DNA from 2 places in the Pseudanabaena sp. PCC 9330 genome. Region 1 is predicted to be linked to the other one. Evidence: riboswitches for the same ligand, from Rfam matches in the RefSeq annotation. Region 1 holds a riboswitch; the other holds the start of a gene.
The links. Region 1 has a riboswitch for cobalamin ahead of AC0QKW_RS15725 (HupE/UreJ family protein). Riboswitches for the same ligand answer to the same signal wherever they lie in the genome.
Positions count from the first base shown of each region.

Region 2: another riboswitch for cobalamin. It lies ahead of AC0QKW_RS07535 (hypothetical protein); the one in region 1 lies ahead of AC0QKW_RS15725 (HupE/UreJ family protein).

Region 1 covers NZ_JAYFES010000108.1:175,800-180,008, reverse strand. Annotated here, with positions in the region: gene AC0QKW_RS15730 (ABC1 kinase family protein) at 1-1,113, opposite strand, end outside; cobalamin riboswitch at 1,467-1,635, shown strand; gene AC0QKW_RS15725 (HupE/UreJ family protein) at 1,724-2,347, shown strand; gene asnS (asparagine--tRNA ligase) at 2,589-3,974, shown strand; gene AC0QKW_RS15715 (hypothetical protein) at 3,984-4,209, shown strand, end outside.
Region 2 covers NZ_JAYFES010000084.1:10,593-14,801, reverse strand. Annotated here, with positions in the region: gene AC0QKW_RS07545 (aminopeptidase P family protein) at 1-794, opposite strand, end outside; gene AC0QKW_RS07540 (hypothetical protein) at 1,006-1,320, shown strand; cobalamin riboswitch at 1,478-1,682, shown strand; gene AC0QKW_RS07535 (hypothetical protein) at 1,888-2,340, shown strand; gene AC0QKW_RS07530 (DUF1636 domain-containing protein) at 2,436-2,798, shown strand; gene AC0QKW_RS07525 (ureidoglycolate lyase) at 2,863-3,357, opposite strand; gene alaS (alanine--tRNA ligase) at 3,760-4,209, shown strand, end outside.

The DNA.
Region 1 (4,209 bases):
GGTGTTGATCTGCTCCAAACTGAGGCCGTAGTAGCGGCCCAGTAGCCGAGTGTAGTCGCTCTCGAGCCGAGCCAGGTTTACCGGCTTGAGGGGTTCTGCCAATTGCAGGGTGAGCTGGCTACAGCGCTGGGCATCGCAGTTGACGATCGCCAGCACCATCTCGGTCATGGTGTTGCGGGTGCGTGGGTCCATGTGGCCCATCATGCCGCAGTCGAGCAGGGCCAGACGGCCATCTTCCAGGTAAAAAATATTGCCCGGGTGGGGGTCAGCGTGAAAGAAGCCGTCTACAAAATACTGTTTAAAGAACGCCCGAAACAGCAGCGTTGTGGCCGCCGCTCGCTTGCCGATAGCGCTACTGTGAATATCTTCAGCCCGTAGGTCGGCCTTGAGCAGGGGAGAGCCCTCCAGCCACTCCATGGTCATGATTTTGGAATTGGTCAGATCCCAATAGATCTGAGGCACGACCAGCTGCTTAGCGTTATACCAGGTGCTCTTCGACAGATTGCGGCGCAGCTGATCGGTGTAGCCCGCCTCGGTGGTGAAGTCGAGTTCGGCATTGATGGCATCGGCAAACTCGTCTGCCAGATCGACCACGTTGTAGCGCTGGCCAAACTGGGTGGCCGACACCAGCTTAGCCACATCGCGAATTAGCGTCATATCTTGGTCGACCTGGCGATCGATGCCGGGGCGCTGCACCTTGAGGGCCACCTGCCGACCATCCTTGAGAATGGCTTTGTGGGTTTGGGCAATAGACCCGGCGGCGATCGCCCGATAATCTAGCCGCTCAAACAGCTCCTCTGGGGGGCGACCCAGGTGACGGCGAATATAGGCCTCAATCTCCCTAGGCTCGATCGGGGGAACCGTGCTTTGCAGGCTGCTGAGTTCTTCGATATAGGCGGGGGGTAGGAGGTCGGGCCGGGTGCTTAACAGCTGGCCCAGCTTGACGTACACTGGCCCCAGGTCAGTCAAAATCCTCCGCAGCACCGCCGGGGGCGGAATCTCAGGCTCGTCGGCCTTGCCCCCCACCAGCACCTGCCGCATGTAGCCCCAGCCGTTACCAAGCACCACTTCGACAATTTCTTTTTGACGGGCCAGCCGAGACGATGAAACCATTGGCGACGGTGGGTGGAGTTTGCCTGATGCTAACGAACCTATGGTAAGGCTTTTGACTGCGAGGAGTAGGAATAGGGGGGCGGGGCAAACCCATGGGCCTGCCCTGAGAAATTTTGGCCTGATACCGAATCCGAATTCCATACCCCTGATACCCAATCGGCCAACCTGTAGGGCGTTGGCGTAGCCTGGCCGGAGGCCTTACCGCTGTTCGCCCTGCTGAATCGGGGGCAGGCGAGCAAGATTTGGTATGAGAAATTTTGGCCTGAGAAACGTTGGATTTGTGATTTTGGCAGGCGGAGCCGCCAGAGTGACTATTGATAAACCAGTGATGGGGGCAGATCATCCCGGTGCTATGATGCTTGGGCATTGTCGGTTCCGGTGGGGATCAGTCACCGGAGGTAACGGGGAAAGTGCCGTGAAAAACTGCCGCTGTCCCGCAGCTGTGAAGGCATTTGGTGCGCACTAGGCTAACCGCGCACCAAACACCTGAGCCAGAACGCCCGCCGATCGCACCTCTGTTGATCACTGTTCTTTCTTCGTCTGCGAGGTACGGATGAATTATTGCTTGACTGCCCTGGAGTTGATCAGATCTAGGCTGTCGCAGAACCCCGTGGGACGCGGGGTTTTGCTGGCTGTGTCGATGCTTTTGCTGCTGCCTCTGCCCAGTTTGGCCCACCACCCCTTTGGCGGGGGAACGCCAGCCACCTTTGCTGAAGGCTTTTTATCGGGCCTGGGGCACCCGGTAATTGGCCTCGACCACCTGGCCTTTGTGGTGGCGGTGGGGCTACTGGCAGCGGTCAGCGCTTGGGGTATCGCCATCCCCATGGCCTTTGTCGCTGCGGCCATGGTGGGGACGGGGCTGCACTTGGCTGAGATTACGCTGCCGCTGGCTGAGCTGGCGATCGCCGCCTCGGTGCTGGGCTTTGGCGTACTGCTGGCCCTCAAGCATCGCCCTCAGAGTGCGGTGATCACTGGGTTGGCTGTTCTGGCCGGGCTATTCCACGGGTTTGCCTATGGTGAGGCGATCTTTGGTGCCGAACCTATGCCGGTGGTGGCCTACCTGGCTGGCTTTACGGTGGTGCAGATGACGATCGCGATCGCCGCTTTCCTGATCGGACGGCAGATTACTCAACGCGCCCCGAGCGCTACGATTAACCGAGCGGGGCTGGTGATCTGCGGTATGGGTGCTGCGTTTTTGGCGACCGCTTTGCTTGACGGATTGCTGCCTGTCTAGGCGAGAGAGCAAGGTGCATCATTCACAACCCCCAACCCAGCTGGGCCGACCTACCTAGCTGCCCCCCACCCACCCTCCCATCGCCGCACCGCCAACCCTCATTCCAACCCGCAACGGCGGCCTGTTTGGAGTGAGGGTTGGTGGCTTTAAAGACGGCTTTTAGGGGCTGGGGAAGCGCGATCGCGCCCCTGTAGGTCAAAATAAATAACAATTCACCAAACCTCCTACGGCAACCACGACTATGCCCCGCATTCGAGACATTCTGCACGCTGGCGAACCGGGCCAAAGCACCACCATTCAGGGCTGGGTACGCACCAAGCGCGAGGCCAAAGGCATCACTTTTGTGGAGGTGAACGATGGTTCGTCGATGGCGGGCTTGCAGGTGGTGCTGAGTGCCGATCTGGCGGGCTACGACACTGTTGTTAAAGACCTCACCACCGGCTCTTCAGTGGAAATTGGCGGCACCCTGGTGGAGTCGCCCGGCAAAGGCCAGCGGGTGGAGTTGCAGGGACAGAGCATCACGGTGTTTGGCACCGCTGATGGCGAAACCTACCCGCTGCAAAAGAAGCGGCACTCCTTTGAGTATTTGCGGACGCTGGGGCATTTGCGATCGCGCACCAACACCCTAGGAGCAGTCTTTCGCGTGCGCAATGCCTGCGCCCAGGCGATTCACCAGTTCTTCCGCGAACGTGCGTTCTTGTGGATGCACACCCCGATCATTACCGCTAGCGACTGCGAGGGCGCGGGGGAAATGTTTGCCGTCACCGGGCTGGATTTGGCGAATCCTCCCAAAACTAAAGACGGTGCGGTGGACTACAGCCAAGACTTCTTTGGCAAGCCCGCCTACCTCACCGTCAGCGGCCAGCTCGAAGCCGAGATCATGGCCATGGCCTTTAGCAATGTCTACACCTTTGGCCCCACTTTTCGAGCCGAAAACTCCAACACCTCGCGCCACCTGGCCGAGTTTTGGATGGTAGAGCCAGAGCAAGCCTTCTGCGACTTAGTAGGCAATATGGATTTGGCCGAAGAATTTCTCAAATACATCTTCCACTCGGTGCTAGAGCAGTGCCCGGAGGATATGGCTTTCTTTAACGATCGCATCGATAATTCGGTGCTATCCACAGCCGACAACATTATCAACAACACCTTCGAGCGCATTACCTACACCGAGGCGGTGAAGCTGTTAGAAAAGACAGATCGAAAATTTGAGTTCCCGGTTGAGTGGGGCATCGATCTCCAGTCAGAGCACGAGCGCTATTTAGCTGAAGACCTGTTCAAAAAGCCAACCATTGTCACCGACTACCCCACCGGCATCAAAGCCTTCTACATGCGCCTCAACGACGGCGGCAAGACGGTGGCGGCCATGGACGTGCTGGCCCCCAAGGTGGGTGAAATCATCGGCGGCTCCCAGCGGGAAGAGCGGCTCGACGTGCTGGAGCGCCGCATTCAGGAGGCCGGGTTGCCCGTAGAAGACTACTGGTGGTACCTAGATCTGCGCCGCTTTGGCACCGTGCCCCACGCGGGCTTTGGCCTCGGCTTCGAGCGCCTAGTGCAGTTTATGACCGGCATGGGCAACATCCGCGATGTCATCCCCTTCCCCCGCACCCCCGACAGCATCGAGTTTTAGGAGACTTGAATGAAGCGCAACGACATTAAAAAGCTTTACTTCAAAGGAAAGTCGGTCACAGTTTCTGCAATTACTAAAAAAGCAGCACATCTGGGCCTCTCTGATGCACATGACGCAGACTATACAGAAAGTGAGGCATATCGTATCGCTGAGGTGATTCGTGAAGATTTAGCACATAGGCAACAGCTACCTGTACAGAACTCTCATTCTAAGGTCGTATCTTTACCATTTACAA
Region 2 (4,209 bases), on a different contig from region 1:
GCCAGCACCACGGTATAGATATCGCGCTGGGTGGAACTAAAGCGCCCCGACACTGGCCAGGTGCGGGTAATGTCTGAGGCCCAGCCGCTGGGTGCCTCGGCCCCCACATCTGCCAGCAATAGATCACCTGGATGCAGGCGATGATGGTAGTGCTCGTTGTGGAGCACTTCGCCATGGACGGTGACGATGCTGTTGTAGGCACAGGTCATACCCTGGCCAATAATGACCTGCTCCATTGCCGCTCGCACGGCAGACTCAGTGGTAGCCGCTGGGGTAGCCGCCATACCAGCCTGATGGGCGGCCACCGACACCGCCGCTGCTCGCCTGATTTGCTCTAGGGCGTCGTCGTCGTGGTGCAGTCGTAGGGCGACTAGGGCTTTGATTAAAGCAGCACTGCGATCGGGGTGCTGCTGGCTCTGGGTGGGTAGGGTGGCGGCCTCAGGCAGGTAGTGTGCTAAGTCAGCGTAGGGGTAGGCGGCGATCGCCCCCATGGTGACGGCAATTGTGTCACGGGAAGGGCTAGGCCCATGCCAGAGTGCTGCTTCGGCGGAGGTGTCATCCATAAACAGGGTCAACCGCCCGCTCTCTAGGTGAATTGCCGCCCTAGGTAAGGACACCCCGCCAAAATAAAGGAAATGGCTGTTCGCCCGGAATGGGTAGGTGTTGGCTGGAAAATTGCGGGAGACCGGTAGCCCCGACCACAGCACAACTGGTTCAGGATGCATCTGAGCCAGGCGATCGCGCCGTTGCTGCAACACCTGAGCCAGAGATAAAACAGGGGTCTGGGGAGGCATAGGTCGGCTCAGAACTTAACCCCTCTAGTCTGCCACAGGCCCCTAAATCTAGGGTTAATCCGTCGGCGTCGCCTGTTAACCCCAACCCCCCTAACATCTTCTAAACTAGTGGTGTCATATAAAATTAATTTTCTGATCCCCATTGCCCGAAAACAGTTCAAATGCACTACTATCTAATGTGTAGTAGCTAGCCTTTTGCAGGTGCAGTGCTATGGCTTCCTTGACGATTCGGCCAGGCTCCCAGGTGCGACTTAAGGGGCAAGACGACCATGTACCCGACTTTGTGGTGGTACGGTGCGATCGCGATCGCTGTTGGGTACGGCAGCAGACCTGGGCTGCGGGCTCTGAGCTCATCGTTAGCTTTAAGCAGCTCTGGGTGCCCCCCGAGGTTGGTTCGACATTGCCCCTAGATCTGGCAGAGCAGGTCAAGGCGGCTGGGCTGTTGGCTCACCACGGTGACCACCGCGCGGGAGGCAATGTAGTCTACCTAGATGCCTATCGCCGCCGTCAGGCACCTCAGGGGTAAACCCTGTCCAGCTAGGGATCTAGAGTCTTTCTTCAAGCAGAACTCTACATCTGGAATTAGATGAGGCTTAGACACTCAGGTTGAATAGGGTGGTAAAAAAGCTGTCCCACGTCCATCAAATCTGGCTATTTGGTCTGTGTGCCTGGCCGGTCAGATGTTAGGATGCAGCTCTATCGGTTTTAGCGGGGGTCAGCCGCTAAAGATAACGGGGAAAGCGCAGTGAAAACCTGCCACTGTCCCGCAGCTGTGAGCCGATTCTGGATGGCCAATTTTAGATTTTGGGTTGATACGTTGCCCAAATTTAAAGCCGCAAAATCCAAAATCGCGTGAGTCAGAATGCCCGCCGATGGATGTTCATGTCATAGGTCAGGTCTAGTTCAAGGTCGCTAGTTTTCTCACTGGCTGGGTTTCCTGCCGGTAGGTCTGCACTTTTGGGCTTGAGTTTGACTTTGACTTCCTAGTTCCATCTGCGAGGTACAGATGACTTCCTATAGTTTTTACGTTGTCCTGGGGCATGGTTCCTTCGGGCAACCGGTTTGGGCCGTCGTTGGGCGCGTGGGTTAGTCTATGCGCGTTCAAGACACGGTTTGGCAGGGCTGCTTTGGCGACTGGCAGCCGTTATTTATTCACGAATATTGGCTTCCTCTGGGACACTTGGCCTGGCAGGGCTTCGTGCAGCATGGGCGAGGTCTAGTGGTGTGCGAGATCTACGGCATCACTGCCGCCATTGACTGGAGCTGCACAGCGGTGCCCTACACTGCCCGCTTTATGCCCCAGGCCGAGCTATCTAGCGCCCCCGGTTCTATTGCTGACAGCAGCCTGGGGCTGACCGTCGAGCACCGGTCAGTCTTGGCTACCGCTGTCACCACATACGACCCCAGAGAAGATGTGATCTTGCTGTTGATCAGCGACTCACCGCCTTATATCACCCATCTCCAGAAGTGGGCCGTACCACCCCCAGAATGCTTTCGCCAATTGGGCGATCGCCAGGCAGAGTTTAACCTGGCTCCAGAAACCTAACCTCTCCTAGCGTCCTATTGTCAGCTAGAGCCGAGGCCAGCCATACCTAGTGGCTGGCTTTCTAACCATTGCCATCATCTTGATTAACAAACCCCATGACCCAGTCACCAACGCTATTTGTCTGTGCCCTGTGCAAGTTTCCTCCGCCCGAGGCAAGTGGGGAAACTGCCAGTGGTGGGCAGTTCCTGATCGATCAGTTGACAGATCAGCTGGACGGCATCGCTACTCTACAGCCAGTGCGCTGTATGGCTGCCTGCGATCGCGCCTGCAATGCTGCTCTCAGCGCCCCCGGCAAGCTTACGTTCATTCTCAACGATCTGTCGCCCCGGCAATCGGCCCCCGACCTCATGGAGTTTTGCCGCCAGTACACCGCCGCCCCGGCGGGCAAGGTACCCTACGGGCTGCGATCGGCGGCAATCAAGCAGGCCACTGCCTACGTGCTGCCCCCTCTGACATAAATGCCGATAGAAGCTGCTGCCCCCTGAATTTCTCTGGCTAGGCTGCCAGCAGAAAACGACAGACCTACGTCACAATCTCAAACTCTATTCCAAGCTCCCGCGCCAAATTGCAGGTCTGATGATCTACAACATTGGTGTCGCTCAGCTCCAAATTATAGAAATTGACCTGAGGGTGGCTAAAGTATGGCCCAGCGTGCCAGGTGCCCACCTCTAGCTTGATAAAACAGTTGCCAGGCACCTGAAATGCACGAATTTCTCCAGGACTGGGTTGCTCGGCAGGGCTGGGAGGTGCCACCGCCAACCACCAGTCTTTGCCCTCTAGCGCCCCTAGGCACTGGGTGCAGCGCTGGTGCCGGGTAATGGCTCGAAATCGAATGCCTCTATTCACCAGCGTCATGATGTAAAAGCGTGGAATGCCCCCATGGAGAACGAGCTGTGCATCGTGCGGGCCGAAGGCGGTACCGTCGGCGCTGGGCAAGATTAGCTGACCGAAGGGGGCAAAGTCTTCAGCGGTAACGGGTTGGGCAACCAGCTGTTGAAGGGTGAGGGATGGAGGCATCTGGACTACTGTCTTGGCCATAGGGACAGCCATTGAATTGAGTATACCGCTGGACCCACGTGGTCCTCAGACCTGCCCTCATCCTGTGCCATCACAATAAGGCGGCTGGCCGGGGTAGTGCATGGGGCAGCGGCTAGCACAGCGAAAAGCCTCCGGCATCCTAGAAGTGGGAAGGAACTCGGAACCACCATCTGTCCTGTAATCGCAGGGCAGCTCACAAAGATCTAGTCCGGTTGGCTTCGTAATTTGCAATCATCGGTCAAAATAGAAATTTGGGATAGTTTATTTCCCCTTGTTTTAAAGCCGCGTTCTGCCAGACATGCTCCAGGTGACGCTCAGCTGTGCAGGCGCACCTGCGGCCAACTAAGACTCTAGATACCCATTCATCTCTATATCTGTTCCATGGCACAGTCCTTCCCCTTCACCGCTAACAGCATGACCGGCGCGCAAATTCGCCAGACATTTCTAGAGTTTTATGCGGCGCGGGGCCACGCCATCAAACCGAGCGCCTCCCTGGTACCCGAAGACCCCACGGTGCTGCTGACGATCGCGGGTATGCTGCCCTTCAAGCCGATTTTCTTGGGCCAGCGCCAGTCCGATGTGGACCGCGCCACCACTTCGCAAAAGTGCATTCGCACCAACGACATCGAGAACGTGGGCCGCACGGCGCGTCACCATACCTTCTTTGAGATGCTGGGCAACTTTAGCTTTGGTGACTACTTTAAGGAGCAGGCGATCGCCTGGGCCTGGGAGCTTTCCACCGAGGTGTTTGGGCTGCCCGCCGATCGCCTGGTGGTGAGCGTCTTCCGTGAAGACGACGACGCCTTTGCCATCTGGCGCGACCAGGTCGGC